DNA from 4 places in the Buttiauxella sp. BIGb0552 genome. Region 1 is predicted to be linked to each of the others. Evidence: predicted binding sites of a transcription regulator. Region 1 holds the regulator's gene; each other region holds the start of a gene.
The links. Region 1 encodes CRP, which controls carbon source genes, mostly activating them, when cyclic AMP is high. Its sites were predicted from a motif close to ATGTGANNNNNNTCACAT; they were not measured.
Positions count from the first base shown of each region.

Region 1 (7,994 bases):
TTCATGCTCAAATCGACTCTGGCGGCTGTAGCAACTGTGTTTGCTTTAACCGCTCTTTCTCCTGCGGCACTTGCTGCTAAAGGTGACCCACACGTCCTGTTGACCACATCAGCGGGTGAAATTGAGCTTGAGTTAAATAGCCAGAAAGCCCCAGTTTCTGTGAAAAACTTTGTGGATTACGTTAACAGCGGCTTCTACAACAACACCATTTTCCATCGCGTGATCCCGGGCTTCATGCTTCAGGGCGGCGGCTTCACTGCAGATATGAATCAGAAGCAGCCTAACCCACCGATTAAAAATGAAGCCGATAACGGCTTGCGTAATACTCGTGGTACCATTTCTATGGCGCGTACTGCCGATAAAGACAGCGCGACCAGCCAGTTCTTCCTCAATGTGGCAGATAACGCCTTCCTCGATCACGGCCAGCGCGACTTCGGTTATGCAGTATTTGGTAAAGTTGTGAAAGGGATGGACGTTGCCGATAAAATCTCTCAGGTACAAACTCATGACGTTGGCCCATACCAAAATGTGCCGTCAAAACCTGTAGTTATCCTCTCCGCGAAAGTTCTGCCTTAACAAATTCCTGCGCGGGTACCCCATGCCCGCGCAAAATCTCCCTTCCAGCACTTCTACCGATTGCTGCTTATACTTGTGGCAACTATGGGTCATGTTAGGGAGGCACCATGACAAAGAAACTGACCGACAAACAAAAGTCCCGTCTTTGGCAACAGCTGCGTAGTCGTTCATTTCAGGCTAGTTCCCGGCTGGATATTCTTGAGCCTCATGCGCAAGATGAGATTATCGCGCAGCGTGTAGAAACGATTGAACTTGGCCCGTTGCATCGCGGATTACCCTGGTTGTGTGCTATCCATCAGCAGCTTTTTCAGGATATTTTCGACTGGGCAGGTGAGCTACGAGACGTTGATATTTCCAAAGGGGAGATACAGTTCTGCCATTTCGAGTACATCGAGAATGAAGGTAACGATCTGATGCAAGAAATGGAGGACGAGCATTATCTGGTCGGTCTTTCCAGAACTGAGTTCGTTCAGCGCCTGTCGCATTACTATTGTGAAATTAACGTACTTCATCCGTTTTTTGTTGGAAGTGGTCGGGCGCAGCGCGTGTTCTTCGAGCAGTTAGCGATTCATGCCGGTTACATCCTCGATTGGAAAGACGTGTCGCCTGAAGGATGGGCAACGGCTAATCAGGCGGGAGCGTTGGGCGATCTGGCACCGCTTACTGAGATTTTCACTAAAGTCGTGAGTGAAGCGCGCGAAAGCGAATAGAATAGCGCGGTTCTTTTTTACCCTGGAGCCGCGATGCTACTGCTTATCGACAATTACGACTCATTTACCTGGAACCTTTATCAATACTTTTGTGAATTAGGCGCAGAAGTGGTGGTGAAACGTAACGATGAGCTGACTCTTTCTGATATCAGTGCCCTGGCACCAGAAAAACTGGTCATCTCTCCTGGCCCTTGCACCCCCACCGAAGCCGGGATTTCACTTGCGGCGATTACTCATTTTGCCGGGCAGTTACCGATTCTCGGTGTCTGTCTTGGTCACCAGGCGATTGCTCAGGCGTTTGGTGCGAAGATTGTTCGCGCTGAAAAAGTGATGCATGGCAAAACATCAGCCATTACGCATAAGAATTCTGGCGTCTTCAATGGTCTGAACAATCCTCTCACTGTCACGCGTTATCACTCTTTGGTTATCGCTCCTGCCACGTTGCCTGCGTGCTTTGAAGTCACAGCATGGACTGATAAACAAGAAATTATGGGTATTCGCCATCGTGAGTTTGACCTGGAAGGTGTGCAGTTTCACCCGGAAAGCATTCTCAGCGAGCAGGGGCACCAGCTGTTAGCCAATTTCCTTAATCGTTGATTTTATATTGCCAGGTAATGATTTTTTATGCATATTTCATGATTATATTTTCATAATATCTTTCATGCGTTTTTATGCGTAAAAAGGGGATGGGCAATAAATGGCAACTGAACAATCAGCAATTACCCGCGCAACTTTCGATGAAGTTATTTTGCCGATTTATGCACCGGCAGAGTTTATCCCAGTAAAAGGCAAAGGTAGCCGCGTATGGGATCAACAAGGGAAAGAATATGTGGATTTCGCAGGTGGGATTGCTGTTACTGCGCTAGGTCACTGCCATCCAGCTTTAGTTGAAGCGCTAAAAAGCCAGGGTGAAACGCTATGGCATACCAGTAATGTTTTCACCAATGAGCCCGCTCTACGACTTGGCCGCAAGCTGATTGACGCCACTTTTGCTGAACGCGTGCTGTTTATGAACTCTGGCACCGAAGCGAATGAAACAGCCTTTAAATTGGCTCGCTACTACGCTTCGACCCGCCATAGCCCGTATAAAACAAAGATTATCGCTTTCCATAACGCCTTCCATGGTCGTTCTCTGTTTACTGTTTCAGTGGGTGGGCAACCGAAGTATTCCGATGGTTTTGGCCCGAAACCAGCTGACATCATTCATGTGCCATTTAATGATTTGCATGCGGTAAAAGCCGTGATGGACGACCATACCTGCGCGGTCGTGGTCGAACCGATTCAGGGTGAGGGTGGCGTTACGGCGGCAACGCCAGAGTTCTTGCAAGGCTTGCGTGACCTTTGTGATGAGCACAAAGCCTTATTGGTATTTGATGAAGTGCAGTGTGGTATGGGGCGCATCGGCGAGTTGTTCGCCTATATGCATTACGATGTGACGCCAGATATTTTGACCAGCGCGAAGGCTCTTGGCGGTGGCTTCCCGGTCAGCGTGATGCTGACGACTCAGGAAATTGCTTCGGCGTTTCATGTCGGTACACACGGTTCAACCTACGGCGGCAATCCTCTGGCCTGCGCAGTCGCGGGCGCGGCGTTTGATATCATCAACACGCCTGAAGTGCTGAATGGCGTCACGGAAAAACGCCAGCAATTCGTCAAGCATTTGCAACAAATCGACGAGCAGTTCGACGTGTTCAGCGATATTCGCGGCATGGGTTTATTGATTGGTGCCGAGCTAAAGCCACAATACAAAGGGCGCGCGCGTGAATTTTTGTATGCGGCAGCACAGGAAGGCGTGATGGTTTTGAACGCCGGGCCAGATGTGATGCGTTTTGCCCCGGCGTTGATTGTGGAAAGTGCCGATATCGCTGACGGTATGGCGCGCTTTGCCAAAGCCGTTGCGAAGATCGTTAACGGATAATCATCAATCTGAGCGCCGCAGGCGGCTCAGCCAGATTCCGTGATGTGGCCGTTGACGCCATGCAACCGAAGATATGGTATGCATGGTGCTGAGATGGCCCAGTATCCTCTGCAAATGCTGTTCCATCGTACTTAATGGCCCGTTTGGAAGCCCTTCTAGCGGGTCCAGAATATTCGCATCATTGGTTTCCCCAGGCCCATCATACTGAAGCCGCTGTTGGCATCGTTGCAGCGCAATTTCACATGACTGCAAATAGCGCTGGGCAAGATCTGGCGTCAACATATTGTGTTCGCGAGCCAAAGTCGTCATTGCGTTAATATGCTCGACAATAAACTGACTGTGCGTCACCCACAGTTTCATATCCGCCAGATAATGCGAATTAAACCCAGGTTCCTGCATCGCCTGGTTCAGGGAGTTAAACAGCGCGTTATGTGCCTGGTTGACCTTCATACGTTCATAAGCGAGCGGCGTTGGTTCGGGGTCATTACTAAGAATCAGGCGAATTGCATTTTGATCCCTTTCCAACGCATCGTGGGCGTTCTGGCGTAACAAGCCACTCTGCCATTGTGGCCACAGCCACACCATGCCGCCAAAGGCTATCAAGCAGCCTAGCAGGGTATCTATCAGGCGAGGGACGATATACTGCTCGGCACTTAATGTTATCAATTGCAGGGTATAAACGGCGGTCACCGTAAAGCCTATCGTCGCCCAGCCGTAGCTTTTGCGAATAAACAGATAGCTCACCAGCGTAATGACCAGCATCGCGCCCAGAGCAATGCTTTGCGGGAAGTGGAAGTGAAGCGCAATACCTGCAATGGCAAGGCCTGCAATGGTGCCCGCCGAACGGTGGAGAATACGAACTCGTGTGGCACCGTAGCCGTTTTGCGTCACGAACATTACCGTCATTAAAATCCAGTAGGGCTTGGGCAGATGTAAAAATGCACCCAACAGACTGGCTATCGTGAGCATCACACCCAATCTTGCTGCGTTGCGAAGCGCCGCTGACTTCAACGATAAATAACTTTTCAATGCCGCCCACAGTGGCAAACGGCGTTGCCGGTCTTCCATTAAATCACGGACATACAGCGGGCGTTGGGTGCGTAGCACGCGAGCGATACGGCTGAAGTGGTAATGGCAAAATTGCCCAACCGGGTTATCTGGATTCTGACGGGCGATTTTCTCAAGGGCGTCGATCTGTTTTTCCATCGTAAAACGCTGTGGATAACGATGGTAAAGAATGTCGTCAGCCAGTACGCGTAAGCGCGCCGCGATGGTCTGAGCATTCCATCTAATAACCGCTTCTGCATGGCTTTGCTCGACGAGCTTCTGAACTTCAGCTGGTTGGTGAAGGCTTACCGAGATGTGCTCTTGCAAATCCAGTGCTACCTGGAATGCACGTAGCAAACGCTTGTAGCCGTTTTGCTGGTTTGCCGCCAGCATATGAAGCTGTTGGTAGCATTGGGTAATGAGATCCACCGCTTTTTGCTGACGAGCCAGCAGAGGAGGGAGCGCTTTTTCCGGATCGGTATGTTGAGTCAGCATGCCGTATTTTGCTTCACAGTAATCTGCCAACTGCCGATAGAGCAGGCTCAATGATTCCCGCAGTGGCTGCTCGCGCCACATCCAGAACCAAAACCAGTTAAATACGCCGTACCAAATCGTACCGGAGACATACAGCACCATCGGTTTCCAGATCGGCATATTTCCGGCCATGCTGAGTGTAAATATGGCAGCAATGAGTGATGCGGGAAGCAGACGAGCGTGCAAGGAACTGATTTCTGCCGTGACCCCAAGCAAGAGCGCCATCACGACCAATATCACCGGCAACGGTACGGAGGTATAAAGTAATAAAAGCTGCATGATCAGACTGCTGATGGCAAAAAGGCTGCCGCCAACAATCAGACGTTTGAAGAAGCGCTTATGTGGAGTATCAAGGCCCGCAATATTGCAGCAGGCAGGAACTAACGAGAAAAGCAGGCCAGACTGGAGATCGCCGACGAGCAAACCTACTGCCACCGGAAGGCACAGCACCAGCGTTTGCCGCAGTGCGTAGTTAACTTCAGGATGGTAGATCAGCCGTCGCCACATTTGCTCGTCATACTTCAAGTTGCAGGGTTGTTGGTTGTACTCAGTCACACCAGTCACTTACTTTAGTAAGCTCCTGGGGATTCCTGAGCTTACCGCCTACCTGCAACATGAATTATTTAGAGCAAGTGAGGGAAGTGTAGAGACAAAAAAGGCGTGTTATGAAGCAACACGCCATTTTTTAGACGGAGATTAACGAGTGCCGTATACGACGATCGTTTTACCGTGAGCGGAGATCAGATTTTGATCTTCCAGCATTTTCAAGATACGACCAACAGTTTCGCGAGAGCAACCCACGATCTGACCGATTTCCTGACGGGTAATTTTAATCTGCATACCGTCTGGGTGGGTCATTGCATCAGGTTGTTTAGCCAGGTTCAGCAGCGTCTGCGCGATACGACCAGTCACATCCAGGAATGCCAGATTACCCACTTTCTCAGATGTAACTTGCAGACGGCTAGCCATTTGTGAAGACAGGCGCATCAGAATATCTGGGTTGACCTGGATCAGCTGGCGGAATTTTTTATAAGAAATTTCAGCCACTTCACAGGCACTTTTAGCACGAACCCAGGCACTACGTTCCTGACCTTCTTCGAACAGCCCTAACTCACCAATGAAATCGCCCTGATTTAGATAGGAGAGGATCATTTCCTTGCCCTCTTCATCTTTAATCAGAACAGCCACAGAGCCCTTGACGATGTAATACAGCGTCTCTGCTTTCTCACCTTGGTGAATGAGTGTGCTCTTCGATGGATACTTATGAATGTGGCAATGGGACAAGAACCATTCGAGAGTCGGGTCTGTTTGCGGTTTGCCAAGCACCATGCGCGGTTATCCTCTGTTTTATAACTGGCTACCAACGACAGGACGCTAAACATCCTGTCTGGCGTTGCAAGTAATTAGAATATTCCCCACCTTGGGGAGATGGCATGCAAGTCATTCTTGCTGCCTGTAATTAGTGATGTCCTCTGCATACATGCATTACGTCAATGTATCGATGTAGCATCTGGATTGTTTTAGCATAGCTTTTGGCAAGTGTCTCCTGTTGTCTCGTTTCAGCTTGACGCATGTCGCCTTCCGTTGCCAGATTTGCTGAATCTGCGTACTCTGAAAGGTAATTTTTCTACAGGAGTAAGCAGCATGCAGGCACGAGTGAAATGGGTTGAAGGGTTTACCTTCCTGGGCGAGTCCGCTTCAGGGCACCAGATCCTTATGGATGGCAATTCTGGTGATAAAGCACCAAGCCCAATGGAAATGGTGCTGATGTCCGTTGGCGGTTGCAGTGCAATTGACGTAGTTTCTATTTTGCAAAAAGGCCGCTACGCCGTGACCGACTGCGAAGTGAAATTGACCTCTGAGCGCCGTGAAGAGGCTCCGCGTTTGTTTACGCACATCAATCTGCATTTCATCGTGACAGGCAAAGAGCTAAAAGATGCTGCAGTTTCCCGTGCAGTAGACCTCTCTGCTGAGAAATACTGCTCTGTAGCACTGATGCTTGAAAAAGCGGTCAACGTTACTCATAGCTATGAAGTGATTGATGCTTAGTGTGTAAAACAGGGCGGTGATTAGCCGCCCTGATTAATGTTTCGCCCTTCCGCCAGTCGCTTAACGAGCGGCGTCATAATTAATTCCATTGCCAGACCCATTTTGCCGCCCGGCACCACCAAAGTATTGATGTGGGAAATAAACGACCCTTGCAGCATGGCAAGCAAATACGGGAAATCGATGTCATCCAGCCCGCGAAAATGAATCACCACAAAACTTTCATCCAGAGAAGGGATGCCGCGAGCCGCAAATGGGTTAGACGTATCAACAGTTGGGACGCGCTGGAAGTTGATATGGGTGCGGGAGAATTGCGGTGTGATGTAATTGATATAGTCGTCCATAGAACGAACCACAGAATCCATTACCGCTTCTCGGGAATGCCCGCGCTCGCTGGTATCGCGCACTAACTTTTGTATCCACTCCAGGTTCACAATCGGTACTACACCAACCAGCAAATCGACGGCCTTAGCCACATCGTGCTGTGGCGTAACTACACCGCCGTGCAAACCTTCATAAAACAAAACATCAGTGGGTTCTGGCAATGGTTGCCATGGCGTGAAGGTTCCGGGGATTTGGTTCCAGGGTACGGCTTCATCGTAAGTATGTAGATACTTGCGTGACTTACCCTGCCCGGTTCTGCCGTACTCAATGAACGTCTGTTCAAGCAAACCAAAGTCATTGGCTTCCGGGCCGAAATAGCTGATATGGCGCCCCAGGTCGCGTGCTTTACGAATAGCCATATCCATTTCAGGACGAGTGAAACGATGGAAACTGTCACCTTCGACTTCCGCTGCACGTAAATTGAGTTGCTGGAAGATTTTACGGAAGGCAAGGCTGGTTGTTGTCGTTCCCGCGCCGCTGGAACCTGTTACGGCAATAACCGGATGTTTGGCTGACATAAGGCAACAACTCCATGGGTGATAGCAAGTGTGTGTAAGTAAGGGCTGGTCCTCACCCTCAGGGAGATAGCTGGGTGAGGGTGGTTTTATTATGCAGTATAGAAGTTAAACGCTTAGCCGCGAAACTGCCCGCGAGCCATAATATTTACCGTTTCATGGAGTTCCGACCATACCAGCACAGCCTCACCACTTTGCAGCTGGCGCTTAACATCGGCCACTTTCTGCTCCAGTGAACGCTCTTGTTCACCATAATCGGTGCCT
Region 1 is NZ_SODY01000005.1:13,790-21,783, reverse strand. Features, by position in the region: gene ppiA (peptidylprolyl isomerase A) at 4-576, shown strand; gene EDF88_RS15290 (putative adenosine monophosphate-protein transferase Fic) at 684-1,286, shown strand; gene pabA (aminodeoxychorismate synthase component 2) at 1,320-1,883, shown strand; gene EDF88_RS15280 (aspartate aminotransferase family protein) at 1,984-3,204, shown strand; gene EDF88_RS15275 (YccS/YhfK family putative transporter) at 3,208-5,292, opposite strand; gene crp (cAMP-activated global transcriptional regulator CRP) at 5,482-6,114, opposite strand; gene EDF88_RS15265 (OsmC family protein) at 6,430-6,834, shown strand; gene EDF88_RS15260 (phosphoribulokinase) at 6,855-7,733, opposite strand; gene EDF88_RS15255 (YheU family protein) at 7,847-7,994, opposite strand, start outside.

Region 2 (7,994 bases), on a different contig from region 1:
CGATCGTCGTACGCTTGAGCGCCGTATCCAGGGCATGGAAAAATGGCTGGCTGATCCTCAGTTGCTGGAAGCCGATGCCGATGCGGAATACGCAGAGATCATCGAAATCGATCTGAACGATATCAAAGAGCCAATCCTTTGTGCACCAAACGACCCTGACGACGCGCGTCTGCTGTCTGATGTAGCTGGCGAGAAAATCGATGAAGTATTTATCGGTTCTTGCATGACCAACATCGGCCACTTCCGTGCGGCAGGTAAACTGCTCGATAGCCATAAAGGCCAGTTGCCGACTCGTCTATGGGTTGCACCACCAACGCGTATGGATGCCGCTCAGTTGACTGAAGAAGGCTACTACAGTGTATTTGGTAAGAGCGGTGCGCGTATCGAAATCCCGGGCTGTTCACTGTGCATGGGTAACCAGGCGCGTGTAGCAGACGGTTCAACCGTGGTTTCAACGTCTACCCGTAACTTCCCTAACCGTTTAGGGACCGGTGCGAACGTATTCCTGGCTTCTGCAGAACTGGCCGCAGTGGCTTCACTGCTGGGCAAACTGCCAACGCCTGACGAGTACCAGACCTTTATGGCGCAAGTCGATAAGACTGCGGTAGATACTTACCGTTACCTGAACTTCGACAAACTTTCTCAGTACACCGAGAAGGCAGACGGCGTGATTTTCCAGACTGCGGTATAACATTTACCCAATCTGCGACAAGGGAGGCTTAGGCCTCCCTTTTTATTTGCCACGCGCGGACCTGAACGCTGTTTTTCGCCGACTTTGCTGCGATAATTACCTTATACGCTAAGGGGTACTGCATTTCCCCAGGCAGGGTAGAGGAAAACACCATGGAATATGAATTTTTGCGTGATGTCACCGGTTTGGTGAAAGTGCGTATGTCGATGGGTCATGAAGTGGTGGGCCATTGGTTTAACGAAGAAGTGAAAGATAATCTCGGCCTGCTTGATGAAGTAGAAGAAGCGGCAAATTCAGTGAAAGGTAGCGAGCGCCAGTGGCAACGTGTCGGGCATGAATACACAGTGTTGCTCGATGGTGAAGAAGTGATGATTCGCGCCAATCAGCTGGAAATTTCAGGTGATGAAATGGAAGAAGGGATGAACTACTACGATGAAGAGAGTTTGTCATTCTGCGGCGTTGAGGATTTTCTGCAGGTTGTAAACGCATACCGAGAGTTTATCGCACAGAACCGATGACTTGTTATTAAAGCAGTGTCCCAAAAGCCTGGGTGAAGACTTTTGGGACGGCATAACTTTCCGCAAAGGGTTGTGGAAGTTCGGGCTATTTCACGTAGGCGAGCAAGCTGAGCGAGTCCCGGGCAAGGGATTTGCATTTCTTGGCAGTTGGAATGGCAATACCGCTTAAATCACGATAGCTATCTTCGCCAAGCGCCTTCATGTTGAAGGTGTCGTAGTTGCTCAAATCCCACTGGTTTTGCTGGGCAAAAAAGACCAATGCGCGGCGAATTTGTCCGTTAGGCAGGTTTTGGTAGCCACAATCATTTTTCAGGAACACAAATACCGCAGTAAGATCGGCCATATCTTCTGCTTCAGACTCGCTAAGTGCCTGACTGCTGGTGGAAAAAGCCAGCAACAAACCCAGCATTAACGCCCTAACTCCCATCTTCATCACATCTACCACTTTTTATCAGATACGAAACGTTAACACAGTTAAATGAGACACGACGAGAATTATTATCTGCTCTAAACTTGACCTTCCTGTAAGGGCAGGGTTTATGCTTAATGGCACGCCTGCAACCTAAAGGAATTGAATATGCATCGCCGTGATTTTCTAAAATATTCTGCTGCCATTGGTGCGTTTAGCGCCTTACCGCTCTGGAGTAAAGCGGCACTGGCCGCTGATAGACCCGCACTACCGATCCCCGAAATTCTCGCCCCTGATGCAAAGAATAGCATTCGTTTAGCTGTGCAAGCGGGCAAAAGCACATTCAATGGAAAAACTGCCACTACCTGGGGCTATAACGGCAACTTGCTAGGTCCTGCTTTGCAACTGACTCAGGGCGAAGAGGTCACCGTTGAGATTAATAATAACCTCACAGAAGAAACCACGGTTCACTGGCATGGTTTAGAAGTTCCCGGTGACGTTGACGGTGGGCCACAAGGCGTGATTGCCGCAGGTGGTAAACGCTCCGTGAAATTTACTCCGCAACAACGCGCTGCAACGTGTTGGTTCCACCCACATCAGCATGGCAAAACAGGCCATCAGGTTGCGATGGGACTCGCAGGGTTGGTATTAATCGATGATAAAGAAAGTCGTGCGCTACGCTTACCAAAACAGTGGGGCATCGACGATGTCCCGCTGATTATTCAGGACAAACGCTTTGCGGCCGATGGGCAAATTGATTATCAGCTAGACGTGATGAGTGCCGCAGTAGGTTGGTTTGGTGACACTCTGCTGTGCAATGGCGCGGTTTATCCTCAACATGCCAACCCACGTGGTTGGTTGCGTTTGCGTTTACTCAATGGTTGTAACGCGCGTTCGCTCAATATAGCGGCTAGCGATAACCGCCCGCTGTACGTGATAGCCAGTGATGGTGGCTTACTCACGGAACCAGTGAAAGTCACTGAACTCCCTATGTTGATGGGCGAGCGTTTCGAAGTGCTGGTGGATACGAGTGACGGTAAGGCGTTTGATATCGTCACGCTGCCAGTCAAACAAATGGGTATGACGGTTGAGCCTTTCGACAAACCCCAGCCCGTTGTGCACATTCAGCCACTGATTATTGCGGCGTCCGGCGAAATGCCAGACAAACTGGTTACCGTACCGACTCTGCCAAATATTGAAGGGATCACCGAGCGCTGGCTGCAACTGATGATGGACCCGATGCTAGATATGATGGGGATGCAGGCGCTGATGGGCAAATATGGTCAGCAGGCAATGGCGGGCATGAACATGGCCGGACATGGCAACATGGGTAATATGGGCCAGATGGATCATGGGAAGATGAACCATGGCGGAATGAACCACGGCAAGCCAGGCTTCGATTTCCACAATGCCAACAAGATTAACGGCAAAGCATTTGATATGAACACGCCAGCGTTTGCTGCCGAAAAAGGCAAATACGAGAAATGGACGATTTCCGGTGAGGGCGACATGATGCTTCACCCATTCCATATTCACGGCACACAGTTCCGCATCCTGAGTGAAAATGGCCAACCGGTAGCGGCCCATCGTCAAGGCTGGAAAGATACGGTTCGAGTAGAAGGTGGGCGCAGTGAAGTGCTGGTGAAGTTCGAGCATGCGGCTTCTAAAGAGCAAGCGTATATGGCGCACTGCCATCTGCTGGAGCATGAAGATACCGGTATGATGCTTGGCTTTACGGTGGCATAAAAAAGGCGGATGAACAGACGTCTGTTCATCCGCCAGTTTCGTAGGTCGGATAAGTGCTGCGCTATCCGACAGTTTTTTACTTAGCGTCGTCCGGTAACGCGTAAGCGACGATATAGTCACCCATCTTGGTTCCGAAGGAGCCGTGGCCACCCGCAGAAATCACGACGTACTGTTTACCATTCGCTTCATAGGTCATTGGCGTTGCCTGGCCACCGGCTGGCAGGCGTGCTTCCCACAATTTCTCACCATTGCTCATGTTATAAGCACGCAGGTAGTTATCTGCGGTTGCGCCAATAAACAGAACATTACCTGCGGTAGATATTGGGCCACCCAGCATTGGCATCCCCATTTTAAACGGCAACGGAAGCGGTGAGCTGTCGCGCACAGTACCGATACGTTTTTTCCATACCACTTCGTTGGTTTTCAAATCTACCGCAGAGATGTAGCCCCATGCAGGCTGCTTACACGGTAAACCAAACGGAGAGAGGAACGGGTTCAGCGTCACGCCATACGGCACACCATATTGAGGTTGAATACCTGTTTCAGTCCCTGAACCTTTAGCGTCTTTCGGCGGCTCCATCGGGTTGCCTGGGCCACGTGGCATCAATTTAGATACAAACGGCAGTGCCATTGGGTTGGCAATTGCTACCTGACGGTTAGGATCAACGGAAATTCCACCCCATTCGAACATCCCAAGGTTACCTGGGAACACAAGCGTGCCTTGCTCAGACGGTGGTGTGAAAATGCCTTCATAACGCAATTTATGGAAGATGATGCGACAAACCATTTGGTCATAAAGGGTCGCTCCCCACATATCCGCGCCGCTCAGGTCTTTCTTCGGACGGAAACTTAAGTCCGAGAACGGCTGAGTTGGCGTCACGTAGTCGCCTTTTGCAGCACCTTGTGGAACAGGTTTTTCTGGAGCCGGAACCACCAGTTTGCCGTCACGACGGTCGAGCACAAAGATATTGCCGGTTTTCGCAGGCGCGTAGATAACCGGAACGGTTTCGCCTTTAACGGTAATATCCGCAAGCGTTGGCTGCGATGGCATATCCATATCCCACAGGTCATGGTGAACCGTTTGATATGACCAGGCCAGTTTCCCGGTAGTTGCGTTTAGTGCCACGATGCTGCTGGCATAACGCTCTTGCTCCGGTGTGCGGTTGCCGCCCCAAATATCGGGTGTGGTAACACCCATCGGCAGGTACACCAAATCTAACTTCGCGTCATAGGCCGCTGGTGCCCAGGAGTTTGGTGAGTTAATGGTGTAATGATGCTCATCACCAGGAATGGTGTTGGGATCTTTAGCACCCGGATCGAATGCCCACAGCAATTTACCGCTGTTCACATCAAAGCCACGGATAACACCAGACGGCTCACGAGTGGAGTAGTTATCGGTTACCGCACCGGCAATCACGATAACTTTATCGGTGATAATCGGAGGTGAAGTCGGTTCGTACATGCCAGGCGTGGTGACCGGCATGCTGGTTTGCAGATTCAGGATGCCTTTGTTAGCAAAGCTTTCGCAAAGCTTGCCGTTATCGGCATTAATGGCAAACAGACGTCCGTCATTCACAGGAAGAATGATACGACGTGGGCAATCTGAAACCACATCCGGAGTTGCGTTATCCGCGGTGGCTTCGTGGTAAGAAACACCACGGCAAGTCACGTGCTGGAACGAAGGATTCGTATCCAGACGCGGATCAAATTTCCACTTCTGTTTACCGGTGGTCGCATCCAGCGCAAACAACTGCTGGTGCGCGGTACACAGGTAAAGCGTGTCGCGGATTTTAATCGGAGTGACTTCGTTGGTGATTTCACCCGGGTCGGTCGGGCGCTTCAGATCGCCGGTCTGGAAACGCCAGGCTTCTTTAAGCTGACCGACGTTTTTATCGTTGATCTGTTTTAAAGGAGAGTAGCGTTGCCCTTCCTGATTACGACCATATGCAGGCCAGTCGGCATCAGGAATGGTTGATGATGCGGAAACGGGGGTTGTCGCATCGGCACTCAGCGTGCCGTTGATTTCCTGAGGATCGTTAAATACCGCCCAAGCCAGCGCCACAACGGTAATCGCCAGCACCGCACCAAGGGCCGGAGCCGCACCTGCAGTGGGTAAAATCAGATGACGATAAACAAATGGCAGTAGCAGCCATACGCCGAAGAAGAACAGAACGTCTAAACGCGGTGTTAATGCCCAGAAATCAAAACCAACTTCCCAGACAGACCATGCCACGGTGCAAAGCAGTAATGCAGCATAGAGCCACAGGGCCAGAGCTTTGCGTTGCCAAAGTAACCATGCGGTGATTAACATCACCACCCCTGCAATTGGGTAGTACCAGGACCCACCAATTGCCACTAACCATATCCCGCCAATTAATAAATACAGTCCAGTCAGTACCGCAAACAGGACTGTTAAGGTTGCGATGACCCGCGAACCAGAGTTATTTGTTTTCACAATTATCACGCTCTTAAAAGTTTGATAGCAATTCATTATAGTTATTAACAAGTGTGATATTCATCACATAAATGGCTTTTTTACCAATTGGGCACGGGAATGGGTTTTGCTGTTATACTGCTGGCCTGAATATTTTGTGTTGGCTAAAATCTAACCAACATCGAATGATTTATTTTTAAATCATATGGTTATAACTATGAAACATACTGTTGAAGTGATGATCCCCGAAGCGGAGATCAAAGCCCGTATCGCTGAATTGGGTCGTGAGATCACTGAACATTATCGTGATAGCGGTAGTGATATGGTGCTGGTTGGCTTGCTGCGTGGCTCATTTATGTTCATGGCGGACCTGTGCCGTGAAGTGCAAGTGCCCCACGAAGTCGATTTTATGACCGCATCCAGTTATGGCAGCGGCATGTCCACCACCCGCGATGTGAAAATCCTGAAAGATCTCGATGAGGATATCCGCGGCAAAGACGTGTTGATCGTCGAAGATATTATCGACTCCGGTAATACGCTGAGCAAAGTACGTGAGATTCTTAGCCTGCGTGAACCAAAATCACTGGCCATTTGTACGCTGCTGGATAAACCAGAGCGCCGCGAAGTGGAAGTGAATGTTGAGTGGGTTGGTTTCGCTATTCCTGATGAGTTCGTAGTGGGTTACGGCATTGATTACGCTCAGCGTTATCGCCATCTGCCATACGTTGGCAAAGTGGTTCTGCTGGACGAGTAAGTCTTTTGCTACATCCATTAAAAAAGGGCCTTTAAGGCCCTTTTTGCTATCAGCATTACTGCGAAGGTGTTCTATTCTTGTGGCTGCGATGGGAATTCTGAAGGTTCGAAATCCCGCTGCGGTAACCTTGCTCCAGTGATTCGCGACTGGTTGCGGTGACTTCCAGGTCACGTAAGCGTCCATCGTGAATACCGTAAGCCCAACCGTGGACAGTGACTTTCTGCCCGCGTTTCCATGCGGATTGCATAATGGTTGAATGGCCAAGGTTATAAACCTGCTCCATCACATTGAGCTCGCAAAGTGTATCCAGACGCTGTTCCGGTGGGAGTTCTCCCAGTAGCGAACTATGCTTGAACCAGATATCGCGGATATGCAGCAGCCAGTTGTTAATTAGCCCTAAATCCGGGTTTTCAACCGCCGCTTGTACACCACCGCACCCGTAGTGACCGCAAATGATTATGTGTTCAACTTCCAGAACATCTACCGCGTACTGCACTACAGAAAGGCAATTTAGATCCGTATGAATTACCAGGTTTGCCACGTTACGGTGAACAAATAACTCTCCAGGCTCAAGGCCAGTAAGACGTTCAGCTGGTACGCGACTATCAGAACAGCCAATCCACAAGAAGCGAGGTTTTTGGGCCTGAGACAAACGTTCGAAAAAGCCCGGGTCTTCGTCCTCCATCAGTTTTGACCAGACCTGGTTATTGCTGATGAGGGTATCAATGTCTTTCATGGAGGTTAACAACCTGTAACGGATGAAGTGCGTTGAGGTAATATAGGGCAACTGATTGTGCAACTGAAATAATTTTTAAACAGCTTAACTTTTTTGTACCGAACAAGGTAACCGCAAATAATGACCATTGCATTAGAACTGGAACAGTTAACGAAAACCTATCCCGGCGGTGTTCAGGCACTGCGTGGCATAGATCTTCGTGTTGAGGCAGGGGACTTTTACGCTCTGCTGGGGCCGAATGGCGCAGGGAAATCCACTACCATCGGTATTATCAGCTCGCTGGTAAATAAAACCTCTGGCCGGGTACGCGTGTTTGGTTATGACCTGCAAAAAGACATTGTTAACGCTAAACGCCAGCTTGGTTTGGTGCCGCAGGAGTTTAACTTCAACCCGTTTGAGACCGTACAGCAAATCGTTGTGCACCAGGCGGGATACTATGGCGTTGAAAAAAACGAAGCCATTGCGCGTAGCGAAAAGTACCTGAAACAGCTCGATCTGTGGGAAAAACGCAACGAACGTGCACGTATGTTATCGGGTGGTATGAAACGCCGTCTGATGATTGCTCGTGCCTTAATGCATGAGCCAAAGTTGTTGATTCTTGATGAGCCAACTGCGGGTGTCGACATTGAACTACGTCGCTCTATGTGGGGATTCCTGAAGGATCTGAACGATAAAGGCACCACTATTATTCTGACCACTCACTACC
Region 2 is NZ_SODY01000008.1:69,834-77,827, reverse strand. Features, by position in the region: gene acnB (bifunctional aconitate hydratase 2/2-methylisocitrate dehydratase) at 1-691, shown strand, start outside; gene yacL (protein YacL) at 844-1,209, shown strand; gene EDF88_RS20990 (YacC family pilotin-like protein) at 1,295-1,642, opposite strand; gene cueO (multicopper oxidase CueO) at 1,787-3,364, shown strand; gene EDF88_RS20980 (glucose/quinate/shikimate family membrane-bound PQQ-dependent dehydrogenase) at 3,441-5,822, opposite strand; gene hpt (hypoxanthine phosphoribosyltransferase) at 6,016-6,552, shown strand; gene can (carbonate dehydratase) at 6,608-7,288, opposite strand; gene EDF88_RS20965 (ABC transporter ATP-binding protein) at 7,409-7,994, shown strand, end outside.
Region 2: the regulator CRP is predicted to act here: its motif matches at 5,871-5,888, upstream of hpt (hypoxanthine phosphoribosyltransferase).

Region 3 (7,994 bases), on a different contig from region 1:
GACGGCCCGACCGCGCTGATCTTCTCCCGTCAGAACCTGGCACAGCAGGATCGTACCGAACAGCAACTGGCAGATGTTGCACGTGGCGCATACGTTCTGAAAGATTGTGCAGGCACGCCTGAGCTGATTCTGATTGCAACCGGTTCAGAAGTTGAACTGGCAGTGGCTGCGTGGGATCAACTGACGGCTGAAGGCATCAAAGCGCGCGTGGTTTCCATGCCGTCTACCGATGCATTCGACAAACAAGATCCAGCTTATCGTGAAGCCGTGCTGCCGAAAGCGGTTGCTGCGCGTGTGGCTATCGAAGCCAGCATCGCTGACTACTGGTACAAATACGTTGGCCTGAACGGTGCAGTTGTGGGCATGACCACCTTCGGTGAGTCTGCTCCGGCTGAGCTTCTGTTTGAAGAGTTTGGTTTCACCGTTGCAAACGTAGTGAAACAAGCTAAAGCAGTTCTGTAAAACGTAATCCCCCCTAAGGCCAGCAAACATTGATTGCTGGCCTTTTTTTTATCTGTTGTTGATAATGCAATTGAAAATTATTATCATTCACATTCGTAAATAAATGTGAATCTAAGTAAATGAATCGACATACTTTGTACGGATACCAGAAATCGGGCTTCATTGCTTTAACCGTCGCACTATTGATGAGCTCACTGAGCGCGAGCGCTAAACCACTTCCTGAAAAGGACTTTCTTACCGTTCCGGTGGGTAATGGCGTTTATGAGCTGGCATATGACGCCTCTCAAAACGTTCTGTTTGCTGCCTCTGCCCCTTCGTTTGATAAAGATAAAACGGATGGTCTGGTCTACAAGCTGAACCCAGACACGTTGAAGACAACGGGGAAAATCACCACTGAGCGACGCGTATTTGCCACATTGCTGGATGAAGAAAACCATATTCTGTATATCGGTAACACCCTTGAAGGGGCTGTCACGCTTATTGATACGCGCACCGACAAAGAGATTAAAACGGTTCAACTGAGTGATATCAGCAATCCCAAAGAAATCGTTCACACCCGTGAAATGGCGCTCGATAAAAAACGCCAGCGCTTATATGTATCAGGCGTTACTCAGAAAGGTATTATTTGGGTTATCGACACGCAAAAACAGCAGCATATTGCGACCATTGAAAATATGGGTGAATATCCAACCGGGTTGACTGTCGATGAAGATAAAGGGCGAGTTTATGCTGTCAACGGCAGTGGGGAATTGATTACGCTTGATGCCAGCGATAATAAAATTATTTCGCGAGTTAAAGTTGAACCGCAGAAAAAACACTTCTTCTTAAATATCGCGCTGGATAATAAAAAAGAGCGTGCATTTATTACCGATCCTGATTTACCTGATGTTTTGGTGGTTTCACTAAAAGACAGCAAAATCATTGATCGTATTAAGGTGATTAACTCTCTGGCTGTGATGTACAACAATGGCCGCAACGAGGTGTATATCACTCACCGTAACGCGCAGCTGATTAGCGTTGTCGACGCTGATACTTATAAAGTGAAAGCCAGCATCGTGACATCGGCCTTGCCTAATAGCCTTGCTCTCTCAGCGGATGGCCACACTCTTTATGCCAGCGTGAAGCAGGGTGAAAAAGAGATAGGTAAAAAACCGGACTACATTATTAAAGTCGATCTCGAAAAAATCTAACTCACTTTTCATTAAAAGAACAATAAAGCCCTGTGGTGAAAATTCACAGGGCCGGCAGGCTTTTTTTCAATATCTTGGGTAATAAAAAATGGCAACGAATAAGCAGTTGGTGTTCGCAAGAAGAGTGGCAGGAATAATGGTGCTAGCAGGGGGCGCTATGCTTCCCGTGTTGGCCGAGGAAAATAACGCTTCTCTTAAAGAATCTGAAGATCAAATGGTCGTGACGGCATCGGGTTTTTCTCAACAGAAAAAAGATGCCCCGGCGACAATTTCTGTTATTGACAGAAAACAGCTCGATGAAAAACCAAACAGGAATGTCGCCGAAGCCATTCAGGATTTACCCGGCGTTAATATCGGCAGTGGTTCGAGTGATATGGCAACCGGCAGTATTATGATGCGCGGTATGGACTCAGGCTATACCGCATTTATGGTTAATAGCGTGAAACAAAATACCGGTGAGTCACGGCCTTATGGGCAGGATATTGGTGCCGAGGTTAACTTCCTGCCGCCGATGGAAGCTATCGAACGAATTGAAGTCATTCGCGGGCCAATGTCATCGCTATATGGTTCCGATGCCATTGGCGGTGTGGTGAACGTTATCACCAAAAAACCTTACGGCGTACAAGACTGGACCGGGGCATTGGTGGCAAACACCTTCATTCAGGAAGACAGTGCATTCGGTAATACCAACCAAATGAATTTGTTCGCAATGGGGCCAATTGTGCCCGACGTGCTGGGTATTAGCGTCGCGGCCGACTGGCTAAATCGCCGTGACGACGAGCGCAATAATTACTTCAGCAAGAACGATCGTAAATCTATTGATATGACCGTTGGCCTTGCGGCAAACGAAACTAACCTTTTTGATCTGAATGTGGTGACGGGAAAACAGAAGAAAAACCGCGACGACGCGCCATGGATGTGGACGTTTGACAGGGATGCGGTGACGCTGAGCCACAGCGGTTGGTATGCCGAAGATACGATCGCGACCAATAACTATCTCAACTATGAGAAGGGTCGCTCTAAATACAACCTGGACGGCGATGCACCGCAGCACATTGAGACTGAAAACTACGTTGCGAATAGCCAGACCACTTTCTCGTTCGAGAATCATAAACTCACCGTTGGGGCTAACTTCACCCGCGAAGAGCTGAACGATCAATTTGCGGTTTCCAGTAAAGAAGCGCCTGGCGTTGAACCGGTGACCAAAATCAGCCGCGACGGTTGGGCATTGTTTGCTGAAGACGGCTGGCAGATTGGGGACTTTACGTTGACCACCTCTGCACGTATGGACCGCGACAACTATTTTGGCACACACATCACGCCAAAACTTTATGGCAACTGGGCCATTACGGACGCCTGGGCTCTGAAAGGTGGCGTATCTTCAGGTTATAAAAAACCTGAGTTGCGTGAAACCTCAGCCGACTTCGTGACGCCACGGGGCTCATTACCACCGTACCCTTATTTGACCGTGGGTAACGATGACCTGAAACCAGAGAAAAGCGTCAACTCCGAACTGGGCTTGTACTGGGCTGGAGAAAAACTGGCGTTAGACGGCACGGTTTTCTACACCCAATTTAAAGATAAAATCTCGGAAGAGACTATTTGCGAAACGACGGCGACTAACCAGTGCCAGATGAACGGCTATAAAGCTGATTCCATCAGCAAATACTTTAACGTCGGCAAAGCTGATGTTTACGGTGTGGAGCTGAATGCGGACTGGCAAGTGACGGAAACCGTGAAGGCCAACGCAAACTACACTTATAACCATAGTGAGCAGAAAACAGGTGTGAATAAGGGTTATGCGCTCAATGACTTCCCACGCCATATGGCGAACTTGTCACTGACCTGGTCGGCGACACAAGCGTTAGATCTGTGGAGCAAAACAAATTACCGCAGTAGCAATCGCGATACCGGCGACCATATTGATTATGACGCCTGGACGATGGTTGACCTCGGTGCGCGTTACCAGTTGAACAAAAATACTCAGCTTATGGCTGGGGTGTACAACGTGTTTGATGCCGACCCACAACGTGTCAGCCCATGGGGTGATTACGGGCTGGTCGAGGGGCGTCGTTATAATCTGGGGGCCCGAATCGAATTTTGATTGAAAGCCTGTCAGGATAAACGCTGCCAGCTGGCAGCGTTTACTCTTCATCGTTGAAATCCAGTTTTACTACGGAGCCTGTAATTCTGGGTAGTCGCGTGTTTACGCTGTCTACTATTCGTTCTTAGCCCATAATTCGTTGCAGTTATTCCATCGAAAATGTGACCTGCGTCAGAAGATTAGTTGCCTGTCCTGGGGTAACGTTCCATTTATTCCCTGTTTCGCTTACCATAGCTGAAGCGTTTCAGTCGACTAAATGTTCGACAATTAAGCAAACAAATGCAGTTTCAATAGTGCGAGGATTCCCCTCAGACGATTGCTGGATTACTCTGTCAGCCACTTAGTCTCAGGGATTCTGGCAGGAGAGATATGACCGTACGCATAGCAATTAATGGCTTCGGTCGCATTGGGCGCAACGTGGTACGTGCTTTGTACGAATCCGGTCGCCGTGCGGAAATTACCGTCGTAGCAATCAATGAACTGGCTGATGCTGCGGGTATGGCGCATCTGTTGAAGTATGACACCAGCCATGGCCGCTTCGCCTGGGACGTCCGTCAGGAGCGCGACCAGTTATGGGTAGGCGACGACGCCATCCGTATTTTGCACGAACCGGAAATTGCTAATTTGCCTTGGCGTGAACTGGGCGTTGATGTGGTGCTCGATTGTACCGGTGTGTTTGGCTCCCGTGCAGACGGTGAAGCTCATCTGGCCGCCGGTGCCAAAAAAGTCCTCTTCTCTCATCCAGGCGGTAACGACCTCGACGCCACCGTTGTTTACGGTGTGAATCATGAAAGTGTGGTTGCTGAGCATCGCATTGTTTCCAATGCTTCTTGCACCACAAACTGCATCATTCCAATTATCAAACTGCTTGATGATGCTTACGGTATTGAGTGGGGCACAGTGACTACCATTCATTCTGCCATGCATGATCAACAGGTTATTGACGCCTATCATCCAGACTTGCGCCGCACCCGTGCTGCCAGCCAGTCTATTATTCCTGTTGATACGCGTCTTGCTGCTGGAATCGCACGTATTTTCCCGAAATTTAACGATCGTTTTGAAGCGATCGCGGTGCGAGTTCCGACCATCAACGTCACGGCAATAGATTTAAGCGTGACGGTGAAAAATGCAGTTAAAGCCAATGAAGTCAACAAGTTGCTGCAAAAAGCAGCACGAGATTCATTTCATGGTATAGTTGACTATACGGAATTACCATTGGTCTCGACTGATTTTAACCACGATCCGCACAGTGCCATTGTTGACGGCACACAAACCCGGGTCAGTGGGCAACATCTGATTAAAACTCTAGTCTGGTGTGATAATGAATGGGGCTTTGCTAACCGAATGCTCGACACGACGTTAGTCATGGCCGCAAGTGGTTTCAGGTAGAGCGCATATGCGTTCGCAAAACTTTAAGAATCAACGAGAGGATTCACCATGTCTGTAATTAAGATGACCGATCTGGATCTGGCTGGTAAGCGCGTTCTGATCCGTGCAGATTTGAACGTACCAGTTAAAGAAGGGAAAGTGACATCTGACGCACGTATCCGTGCATCACTGCCAACTATCGAACTGGCCCTGAAGCAAGGCGCTAAAGTGATGGTAACTTCTCACCTGGGTCGTCCGACTGAAGGCGAGTACAACGAAGAATTCTCTCTGCTGCCGGTTGTTAACTACCTGAAAGACAAACTGTCTTCCCCGGTTCGTTTGGCTAAAGATTACCTCGACGGCGTTGAAATTGCTGAAGGTGAACTGGTTGTTCTGGAAAACGTTCGCTTCAACAAAGGCGAAAAGAAAGACGACGAAACTCTGTCTAAGAAATACGCTGCTCTGTGTGACGTATTCGTAATGGACGCTTTCGGTACTGCGCACCGTGCACAGGCTTCTACTCACGGCGTTGGTAAATTTGCTGACATCGCTTGTGCAGGTCCGCTGTTGGCTGAAGAGCTGAGCGCACTGGGTAAAGCACTGAAAGAACCAGCTCGTCCAATGGTTGCAATCGTTGGCGGTTCTAAAGTTTCTACCAAACTGACTGTTCTTGATTCCCTGTCCAAAATCGCTGACCAGCTGATTGTTGGCGGTGGCATCGCGAACACCTTCGTTGCTGCTCAAGGCCACAACGTAGGTAAATCTCTGTACGAAGCAGACCTGGTTGACGAAGCTAAACGCCTGCTGACTATCTGTGATATCCCAGTTCCTGCTGACGTTCGCGTTGCAACTGAGTTCTCTGAGACTGCTACTGCAACTCTGAAATCTGTAAACGACGTGAAATCTGACGAGCAGATCCTGGATATCGGTGATGCATCTGCGCAGCAACTGGCTGAAATCCTGAAGAATGCAAAAACCATTCTGTGGAACGGCCCGGTTGGCGTGTTCGAATTCCCGAACTTCCGTAAAGGTACTGAAATCGTTGCTAATGCAATTGCAGACAGCGAAGCATTCTCTATCGCAGGCGGCGGTGACACTCTGGCAGCAATCGACCTGTTCGGTATTGCTGACAAGATCTCCTACATCTCCACTGGTGGCGGCGCATTCCTCGAATTCGTGGAAGGCAAAGTACTGCCAGCAGTAGCGATGCTCGAAGAGCGCGCTAAGAAGTAATGATTACGGGCAGGGTTTCCTGCCCGTTGAATTTTTGCCGCTGTAAAGTATTCGGCGGCACAAACGTTTTTTCTAAATGCGACGATACAGGACGACAAACATGTCTAAGATTTTTGATTTCGTAAAACCAGGTGTGATCACTGGTGATGACGTACAGAAAGTTTTCCAGGTAGCAAAAGAGAACAACTTTGCTCTGCCAGCAGTTAACTGCGTAGGCACCGACTCTATCAACGCCGTACTGGAAACTGCTGCGAAAGTTAAAGCTCCAGTTATCGTTCAGTTCTCTAACGGTGGCGCTGCATTCATCGCTGGTAAAGGCGTGAAAACTGACGTTCCTCAGGGCGCTGCAATCCTGGGTGCTATCTCTGGCGCACATCACGTACACCAGATGGCTGAACATTACGGCGTGCCAGTAATCCTGCACACTGACCACTGCGCTAAGAAATTACTGCCATGGATCGATGGCCTGTTAGACGCGGGTGAAAAACACTTCGCAGCAACTGGCAAACCACTGTTCTCTTCTCACATGATCGACCTGTCTGAAGAGTCTCTGGAAGAAAATATCGAGATCAGCTCTAAATATCTGGCTCGTATGTCCAAAATGGGCATGACTCTGGAAATCGAACTGGGTTGCACCGGCGGCGAAGAAGATGGCGTAGATAACAGCCATATGGACGCTTCTGCTCTGTACACTCAGCCAGAAGACGTTGATTACGCTTACACCGAACTGAGCAAAATCAGCCCACGTTTCACCATCGCTGCTTCTTTCGGTAACGTGCACGGTGTTTACAAACCAGGTAACGTGGTTCTGACTCCAACTATCCTGCGCGATTCTCAGGACTATGTTTCTAAGAAACACAATCTGCCGCACAACTCCCTGAACTTCGTATTCCACGGCGGTTCCGGTTCTACAGCTCAAGAAATCAAAGATTCCGTGAGCTACGGTGTTATCAAAATGAACATCGATACCGATACCCAGTGGGCAACTTGGGAAGGTATCCTGAGCTACTACAAAGCTAACGAAGCGTATCTGCAAGGTCAGTTGGGCAACCCGAAAGGCGAAGACCAGCCGAACAAGAAATACTACGATCCGCGCGTATGGCTGCGTTCTGCACAGACTTCTATGATCACCCGTCTGGAGCAAGCTTTCAAAGAACTGAACGCAGTAGACGTTCTGTAATCTTCGTAGCTTAATTGCTGTATCGAAAAGCCCGCCTTGTGCGGGTTTTTTTATGTGCAGTAATGAGAACGCAATCGTTTATATCTCAATATTTAAAAATAAAATATCCCGTTAAATTCACTCTTTATTATTCAATAATTATTTTATTCAAGTTCATTAAATGATCAAATAATCTCGTTGGATGTATTAATTATTTTTTAAAAATAACAAAATTAGTTTATATTGCACCTTCAGCCCTAAGATAAATCTTCTCTTGCTATTATAAAATGCAGTATGAACAGCTGCTTATTTAAACTTATATGATTAAATTATCTCCATAACTTAATTTTATCAGGGTGCTTAAGGTTGATGCGCATCATATTAAAGGCTGATTGTTTTTATATATGTATTTGTTTTTAAAGCATTTATTTAAGTTGATTGCTTTGCATGCAATTAACTCTCAAGTATTTGTGAGTCA
Region 3 is NZ_SODY01000003.1:349,825-357,818, reverse strand. Features, by position in the region: gene tkt (transketolase) at 1-462, shown strand, start outside; gene EDF88_RS10585 (YncE family protein) at 582-1,652, shown strand; gene EDF88_RS10580 (TonB-dependent receptor) at 1,810-3,756, shown strand; gene epd (erythrose-4-phosphate dehydrogenase) at 4,126-5,145, shown strand; gene pgk (phosphoglycerate kinase) at 5,194-6,357, shown strand; gene fbaA (class II fructose-bisphosphate aldolase) at 6,458-7,537, shown strand.
Region 3: the regulator CRP is predicted to act here: its motif matches at 3,916-3,933, upstream of epd (erythrose-4-phosphate dehydrogenase).

Region 4 (7,994 bases), on a different contig from region 1:
ACAGCAGGCCTTCGATGATAAACAGCCAGCGCCAGTCCAGACTCTGAATAATCGCACCCGAGATTGGCGCTGTTACCATACCGCCGATGGGAGCGAACATCATGACAAAAGCATTAGCACGCCCAATCTCACGGTCCGGGAACCAGTTGCTGATCATCGTCAGCACAACTGGCAGCATCCCCCCCTCGGCGACACCAAGCACAAACCGTAGAACTAAGACCTGATAGTGGTTGGTGACAAAACCTGTGGCGACAGAAACGATAGCCCACGCCACCAGCGACCAGGCGATAAACCGTTTACCACTACCGTTCACCGCCGCACGCCCACCGGGGATCTGCAAGAAAAGATAACCGATGAAAAATATCCCACTGGTGAGACCTGCCATTTGGCTGGTTATATCTAAATCAGCCTCCATTCCACCGGGAAGTGCGAAACTAATATTCACCCGATCCATAAAAGAAATAATACAGGCGATTAAAATAGGCGCGACCACGCGCCACCAGCGAGTGCCGGGGATTTTCTTTTCCATGGTATTTATCCGTGACAATAAAAGTCATTGCCCTTTTTAATAAAGGGCTCCGGGAATTAATTAATACGGTGCGGCAGAACCTTATGATTGAAATAAGCCTCAACGTTTTCAAATACGATATTACTCATACGCTGGCGTGTTTCATGTGTGGCGCTGGCAACATGCGGTTGTAATACCACATTCTCCATACAGATTAATTCAGCAGGTACATTAGGTTCATTCACAAAAACGTCCAGCCCAGCACCGGAAATATCACCATTTTGTAAGGCGGTAATTAAGTCATGCTCATTGAGAATACTGCCGCGAGCGATATTAATGACCAACGCATGTTTAGGCAGTACCTCGAATACTTGTCGATTCACAATGCCGTGACTTGCCTTGCCACCCGATACCGCAACAATAAAGAAGTCACTATTGCGGGCAAGACTTAATACATCTTCACACCAGTGATACGGCAGCGAGCTATCCATTTCGCGATCGGTGTAATAAATTTCCATATCAAAGCCGATGGCACGACGGGCAATGGCTCGGCCAATATTCCCCATCCCAAAAATTCCGATACGTTTACGGCTCACCTGGGTTGCTAATGCAGGGCTTTCCTGGAGCCAACGCCCTTCTCGTACAAAGCGGTCACCCTGGCAAAGTTGACGAGCGCTACTCAACAGCAAACCGAAAGCCAGGTCGGCGACATCATCAGTGAGCGCACCGGCAGTAATGGTCACCGCAATATCGCGACGGCGAGCATATTCAAGATCCACCGCATCAGTGCCGACACCAAAAATGGCAATCACACCAACCTGAGGCAGATTTTCCAGCACGGCGGTAGTCACGCCGATATCACCCCGCGTCACAACAGCACCAATTTGTGCGCCGTTGTCAGCAAGCCAGGCCGCAGCGTCAGACTGCTGGTAAAGGCGATGAACGGTGTAATGAGTGTCCAGCTGCTGCTGAAGTGCATCCATCACTGGAGCAATAAGTAATACGTGTTGGGTAGGTTGCGACATGGTTCCCCCGGTTAAGTCAGCTAAGTCAATATTTCTGCTTAACATCAAAGCCTTTTTAAGCGCAGGGTTTTGCGACGTAGGTCACGCCAATCCATGTTAGAAAACCGTGTTACCGTTAGCGTGATCGCTTCAGCATTTAAGCGACTAAAGCGTGCCGCCAAGAGATAAGCGATAGTGCAAATCGACTTGTTCAATTGTTGGTTGTTTATTGATTTTCTTCAACAAAATTTCCGTGGCGACTTTCCCTATCTCAAAGCGTGGCGTGACAACACTGGCAAGTTTTGGAACCGTGACCTGGCCGATTTCCAGGCCGTGAAAACCAGCAATTCCCATCTGTTCCGGCACACGAATGTTGGCAGCCTGGCATTCTTGTAACACGCCTGCGGCGAGATCGTCATTAGTACATAAAATACCGTCCATCTCCGGGTACATCTGGCGCGCCATCGCCATCATTCCTGTTCCTACGCTTACAGAAGAAACTTTATTTGGCATTAGCCGTCCGTCAGTCAAACCCGCGTCAGCCATGGCTTTGCAATACCCTTCATACCGCTTGATATCACGCACATCGGCCATCGAACCTAGATAGATAATGCGCTTCTTGCCGCTGGCAATCAGCATATTGGTCATATCAAATCCGGCCCGGAAGTTATCAAAGCCGACGTTAATGCGCCCGCTACCAAATACCAGGTCCATCACTTCAGCCACAGGGATTCCGGCAGCACTTAAATACTTCTCAGTCCGCAGCGTATGCACGGTTTCCGTCAGGATAAGTCCCGCAACGTTAAAACCCAGCACTGTGGCAATTTGTTCTTCTTCGCGCTCGCGGTCGTAATCGTAATTAACCACCAGCGTCTGGTAACCCATCGGCTTTGTTACGGATTCAATACCTGCCAGTAAATCGGCAAAAATCTGGTTATTAAAGGAGGGAATAATGACGCCGATTCGCGGCTGCATATTGCTCGCCAAGGCTCTGTTTTCAGGGTCAGGCATATAATTGACTTCCGCCATAACTTCAGCAATTCGGGCGGCAGTTTCCGGGGCGACTTTATCCGGCGTGCGCAAATAACGGCTGACGGTCATTTTTGTCACCCCCGCAAGGGCGGCAATGTCCTGCAATGTAATGCGCTGGTACTTCATCTGGTTTTCCTGATAACCCGCGGGAAAAGGATTATGCCTCGCATCCTTAACAAAAGAAAAGCTACCACACTTCACACTCCAGGTATCATGCGGGCGTAACACCTTTCGCAGTGATCTACTTCACAGTTTTACCCGCTCTGAACCGCTTTGATAAGGGATATTAAATACGATGCAAAAATAACAGGAATTCACCATGACGAATTTGTTTACGCTCGACAACAAACGCGTGTTAATTACCGGCTCTGCACAAGGAATAGGCTTTTTATTAGCACAAGGTCTTGCTGAGCATGGCGCTGAAATTATCATCAATGATATTACTGCTGAACGCGCCGAACATGCGGCAATGAAATTACGTGACAGTGGTTATACCGCCTGGACTGCTGCATTTAATGTTACCGACCCGGAAGCGGTGGAAATTGCGATTGAAAATATCGAGCAAGAGATCGGGCCGATTGATGTATTAATTAATAATGCTGGCATCCAGCGCCGCCATCCATTTACTGAATTTCCGGTTAATGAATGGAACGATATTATTGCAGTAAATCAAACTGCCGTATTTTTAGTTTCACAGTCTGTTTCACGACGCATGGTAAAACGCCAGGCCGGGAAAATAATCAATATTTGCTCAATGCAGAGCGAACTGGGCCGCGACACAATTACGCCATATGCCGCGGCAAAAGGAGCGGTGAAAATGTTGACCCGCGGTATGTGCGTGGAGCTGGCGCGCTACAACATCCAGGTTAACGGTATTGCACCAGGTTACTTCAAAACAGATATGACCAAAACGCTGGTCGACGACGAAGCTTTCACTCAGTGGCTTTGCAAACGCACACCAGCGGCTCGCTGGGGCGATCCTGAGGAGTTGATTGGTGCTGCGGTGTTCCTGTCATCAAAAGCGTCCAACTTCGTGAATGGCCACCTGCTGTTTGTTGATGGCGGCATGCTGGTTGCGGTCTAAGGGGGGAAATATGATTATTGATAAACTTGAGAACGCCGCTCAAAACCCGGTGTACCCAACTGTGATTCGCCATGCGTTACAAGCAATTATCGCAAACCGTCCACAGCAATTAGCCAACGGCAAATACCCGATTGAAGGCGAACTTATCTATTTCTCGGTGTTTGATGGCAAAACTAAACTGCTGGAAGAACAACGCCCCGAACTGCATGCCCGCTATATTGACGTACATATCGTACTGGAAGGCGAAGAGATAATCGGTGCCGCACCGGTGGATCAGCAGCAGCAACAAGACGGTGGGTTCGATGAGCAAAATGATATCGGGTTCTATAAAAACATGGGCTGTGAAACATTGATAAAACTACGACCGGGGGACCTGACGATTCTTTTCCCCGGCGAGCTTCATCGCCCTATGGCAACGCTAAATGAACCGGCTGCGCTGAGGAAAATTGTGGCGAAGATAGATATGAGTTTGATTAGCAAATAACAGCTGTTGAATTAAATACGGAAGACAAAAAACAATCAGTTCACTATTAGTTCCGGGTTTGCAGGCATATGCTTTGTTTATCAAATGCGGAGGTAATTATGAACACAACGAAACGTTTTTTAATGCAGTTAAAAGCCCAGTTCGAACGTGAAGAAAAAGCGCATAAGCTGTTGGGTTTGATTTGGCTTTCACCCCAACAGCGCTATGAAATTTTAAAAGAGATTATGTTGCCGGTCGCGGTTAAATGAGTGGCTGAATGGCGGGTAATAGTCACTTACCCGCCTACAACAACTAACCTTTCAAAAACGCCAACAAATCAGCATTAACCCGGTCTTTCTCCGTAGTGCAAATACCGTGTGAGCCACCTTCATAAACTTTGAACGTCGCATCTGGCAGTGTTGCCGCTGTCACCTTACCGCAGGTTTCAAAGGGCACAATCTGATCGTCATCGCCATGAATAACCAGCGTCGGAATGGTCATTTTCTTCAGGTCTTCGCGCAAATCGGTTTCCGAGAACGCTTTGATACAGTCATACAACGCTTTGATGCCGCCCTGCATGCCCTGCTCAACAAAACTCTCTCTGACACCTTCTGAAATTTCAGCCCCCGAGCGGTTATAACCGTAGAACGGCAAAGTCAGCTCTTTGAAGAAGTCCGCGCGGTTCGCACGCACGCCTTCGCGGATACCATCGAACACATCAATAGGTACACCGTTTGGGTTGAAGTCCGTTTTGACCATGATCGGCGGAACGGCACTTATCAGCACCGCTTTTGCCACACGGCTGGTGCCATGGCGGCCAATATAACGCGCCACTTCCCCGCCGCCGGTTGAATGCCCAACGTGGACCGCATCCTTGAGATTGAGATGCGCGGTCAGTTCGGCAAGATCATCGGCGTACTGGTCCATGTTATTCCCATCCCAACTTTGCGATGAGCGCCCATGCCCTCGCCTGTCATGAGCAATAACCCGAAATCCCTTCTGCCCAAGGAAAAACATCTGGTCTTCAAACGCATCCGCCGTTAATGGCCAGCCGTGGCTGAATACTACCGGTTGCCCTTCTCCCCAATCCTTAAAGTAAAGAGAACTGCCGTCCTTTAACGTGAGTTTGTCGTAATGGCTCATGATATCTCCGGTTCAGGTGATGACCGCACAAGGCCTGAGTGAAACGTGCCTATAAAGAGTAATGCAAGTTTTGCCCATGGCAGGTTTATTTACGGTCAGCAATTAATCAATGCGGCTTATGGACGGTTTCTTTCGATAGTTTGAACTTGCTCTCAAAATGTTAATAAACATGGCGCACTCCATTCCCGAAGACGTCATGTTACCGATATCATGTTACCGGTATCAGAGAGATGGTGAATTATGCTTAATGCATATCTTGCCTATTAATTCGGCGCAGAGGACAAACATATGACCGAAATAACAGCACATTACGGCGCAGGGACCCTACTTGGGATCGCAGCTTGTGCAGTCGTACTCCTACTTATTCTCATCATGCGCTTCAAAGTGCATGCATTCTTAGCATTAACTCTTGTGAGTGTTGTTGTTGCACTGGTCACCGGTGTGCCGTTCGATAAAATTGTCCCAACGATTTTGGGCGGTTTTGGGAGTACCCTGGCAGGCGTTGCCCTGCTGGTTGGCCTTGGTGCCATGATTGGTCGTTTACTTGAAATTTCTGGCGGTGCCAAAGTATTGGCTGACACACTGGTCGGGAAATTTGGTTCACACCGCGCACCACTGGCGCTTGGCGTTGCATCTTTGCTGTTTGGCTTCCCAATCTTCTTCGATGCGGGCCTGGTGGTAATGCTGCCAATTATTTTCAGCGTAGCAAAACAATTCGGTGGTTCCACGCTGAAATATGCGCTGCCTGCCGCGGGTGCATTCGCTGTGATGCACGCACTTTTGCCACCGCATCCGGGTCCGGTTGCTGCAAGTGAATTGCTGGGCGCGAACATTGGACTTCTGGTCATTGTTGGCCTGGTAATCGCGATTCCAACCTGGTATCTCGGTGCGTATCTGTTTGGCCTGTATGCTGGCAAGAAATTCGAAGTACCATTGCCTTCTTCTTTCCTCGGTAATGTAGAGGCTGATCCAAACCACCAGCCACCATCTTTTGGCACTGTTTTGTCGATTCTTCTGCTGCCATTGGTGCTGATTTTCCTTGATACTGGCCTGAACACAGCAATCGTGCTCGGTTGGGTAACTGCTGACAATACCGTGGTTCAGTTCCTGCGTATGTTGGGTAAAACCCCAATTGCATTACTGATAACTGTGTTCTTTGCTCTTGCTGTGTTTAGTGGTCGTCATAGCCGCCAGCACCTGGAAAAAGTGTGCGATGGCGCGCTTGGCCCAATCTGCGGCATCATTTTGGTGACCGGTGCGGGTGGTATGTTCGGTGGCGTTCTACGTGCCAGCGGCATTGGTGATGCACTTGCGGGTATCTTGTCTGATACCGGTATGCCGGTAATTGTAGCCGCGTTTGTTATCTCTACCGCTCTGCGTGTGGCACAAGGTTCTGCGACCGTTGCTCTGACTACCACTGCGGCACTTATCTCGCCAATGGTTGCGGCAACTCCAGGCTTGAGCCAGTTCGATCTGTGCTTCATCGTGGTGGCAATTGCAGGTGGTGCGACTGTTCTGTCTCACGTTAACGACTCCGGTTTCTGGCTGGTTGGCCGTTTCCTGGAAATGGACGAGAAAACCACACTGAAAACCTGGACTGTGATGGAAACGCTGATTGGTACTATCGCTTTCCTGTTCGCATTAGTAGGTAGCATTATTCTCTAACTGCAGTTTGTGACTCAGGTCACTTTAAACTATACGTTAAGCTCAGTATTATCACTGCAGACCAAACCCTCACTCTTACCGGTGAGGGTTTTCTTTTGTAAGGTCCCCATCAGGCACATGAGTGCCTGTTTTTTACACGGAGAGAAATATGTCCAGACCAGCCATTATCATTAATGAACTCGATGCCGAGCGTATTGACCGTTTGCTGGAGCAACCACAATTTGCTAACCAGCCGGTAGCTACAGTGCTGAACGCAGAACTGGACAGAGCAGAAATGTGTAAGCCTGAAGATATTCCGGCCGACGTCGTTACGATGAACAGCCGCGTAAAATTCCGCGATCTCTCCTCAAAAGAGGAGCATGTTCGCACGCTGGTTTACCCGGTAAACCTAACAGACAGCGACAATCAACTCTCAGTCATGGCGCCGGTTGGCGCAGCACTGCTGGGTTTGCGTGTTGGTGCGACAATTAATTGGACGTTACCGAACGGTAACCAGACGCATCTGGAAGTGCTGGAGTTGCAATACCAGCCGGAAGCCGCTGGCGAGTACCACCGTTAAATGATGTGTCCCCCTTTTCTTGAAGGGGGACAATAATTGTCAGGCCGATTCCCTTAGCACCAACTCTCCTGAAATAATAATCTTCTGAGCAGGCAACGCCGGCTCTTTAATCTTATTCACAATCAATGTTGCCGCCTGTCGGCCTGCTTCTTCGCTGGATGCCGAAACATAGGTAAAGCGCGGTGAGGTGAGATTAATGTGCATCATGTCTTCGAAGCCAATTAACGAAACCTGCTGAGTCAAAAACACGTCTTTACCGACCGTGCGCCCAACCTGTTGGATACCATTGAGGCAGCCAATAATTGCTGATGGTGAATGGCAGAGCATTGCGGTGATTTTGCTGTTTTTCTCAAGCAATTGACGTGTTAAACGTGCAGCATTCTCGGTGTCGTTTTCACAAACTGGAGCCCACTCTTCGCGAAACGGCAAATTGTATTGAGCCAGTGCATTGCGATAGCCCAGCAAACGCTCTTCGCGCATCAAGTTCGATGCAGTTCCACCCAAATAGGCGATATTTCGGTGTCCACGGTCAAGCA
Region 4 is NZ_SODY01000002.1:570,748-578,741, forward strand. Features, by position in the region: gene EDF88_RS07445 (MFS transporter) at 1-529, opposite strand, end outside; gene EDF88_RS07450 (2-hydroxyacid dehydrogenase) at 586-1,533, opposite strand; gene EDF88_RS07455 (LacI family DNA-binding transcriptional regulator) at 1,678-2,670, opposite strand; gene idnO (gluconate 5-dehydrogenase) at 2,864-3,628, shown strand; gene EDF88_RS07465 (YhcH/YjgK/YiaL family protein) at 3,639-4,112, shown strand; gene EDF88_RS24660 (hypothetical protein) at 4,211-4,360, shown strand; gene EDF88_RS07470 (alpha/beta hydrolase) at 4,404-5,234, opposite strand; gene EDF88_RS07475 (GntP family permease) at 5,523-6,899, shown strand; gene rnk (nucleoside diphosphate kinase regulator) at 7,048-7,458, shown strand; gene malI (Mal regulon transcriptional regulator MalI) at 7,498-7,994, opposite strand, start outside.
Region 4: the regulator CRP is predicted to act here: its motif matches at 5,373-5,390, upstream of EDF88_RS07475 (GntP family permease).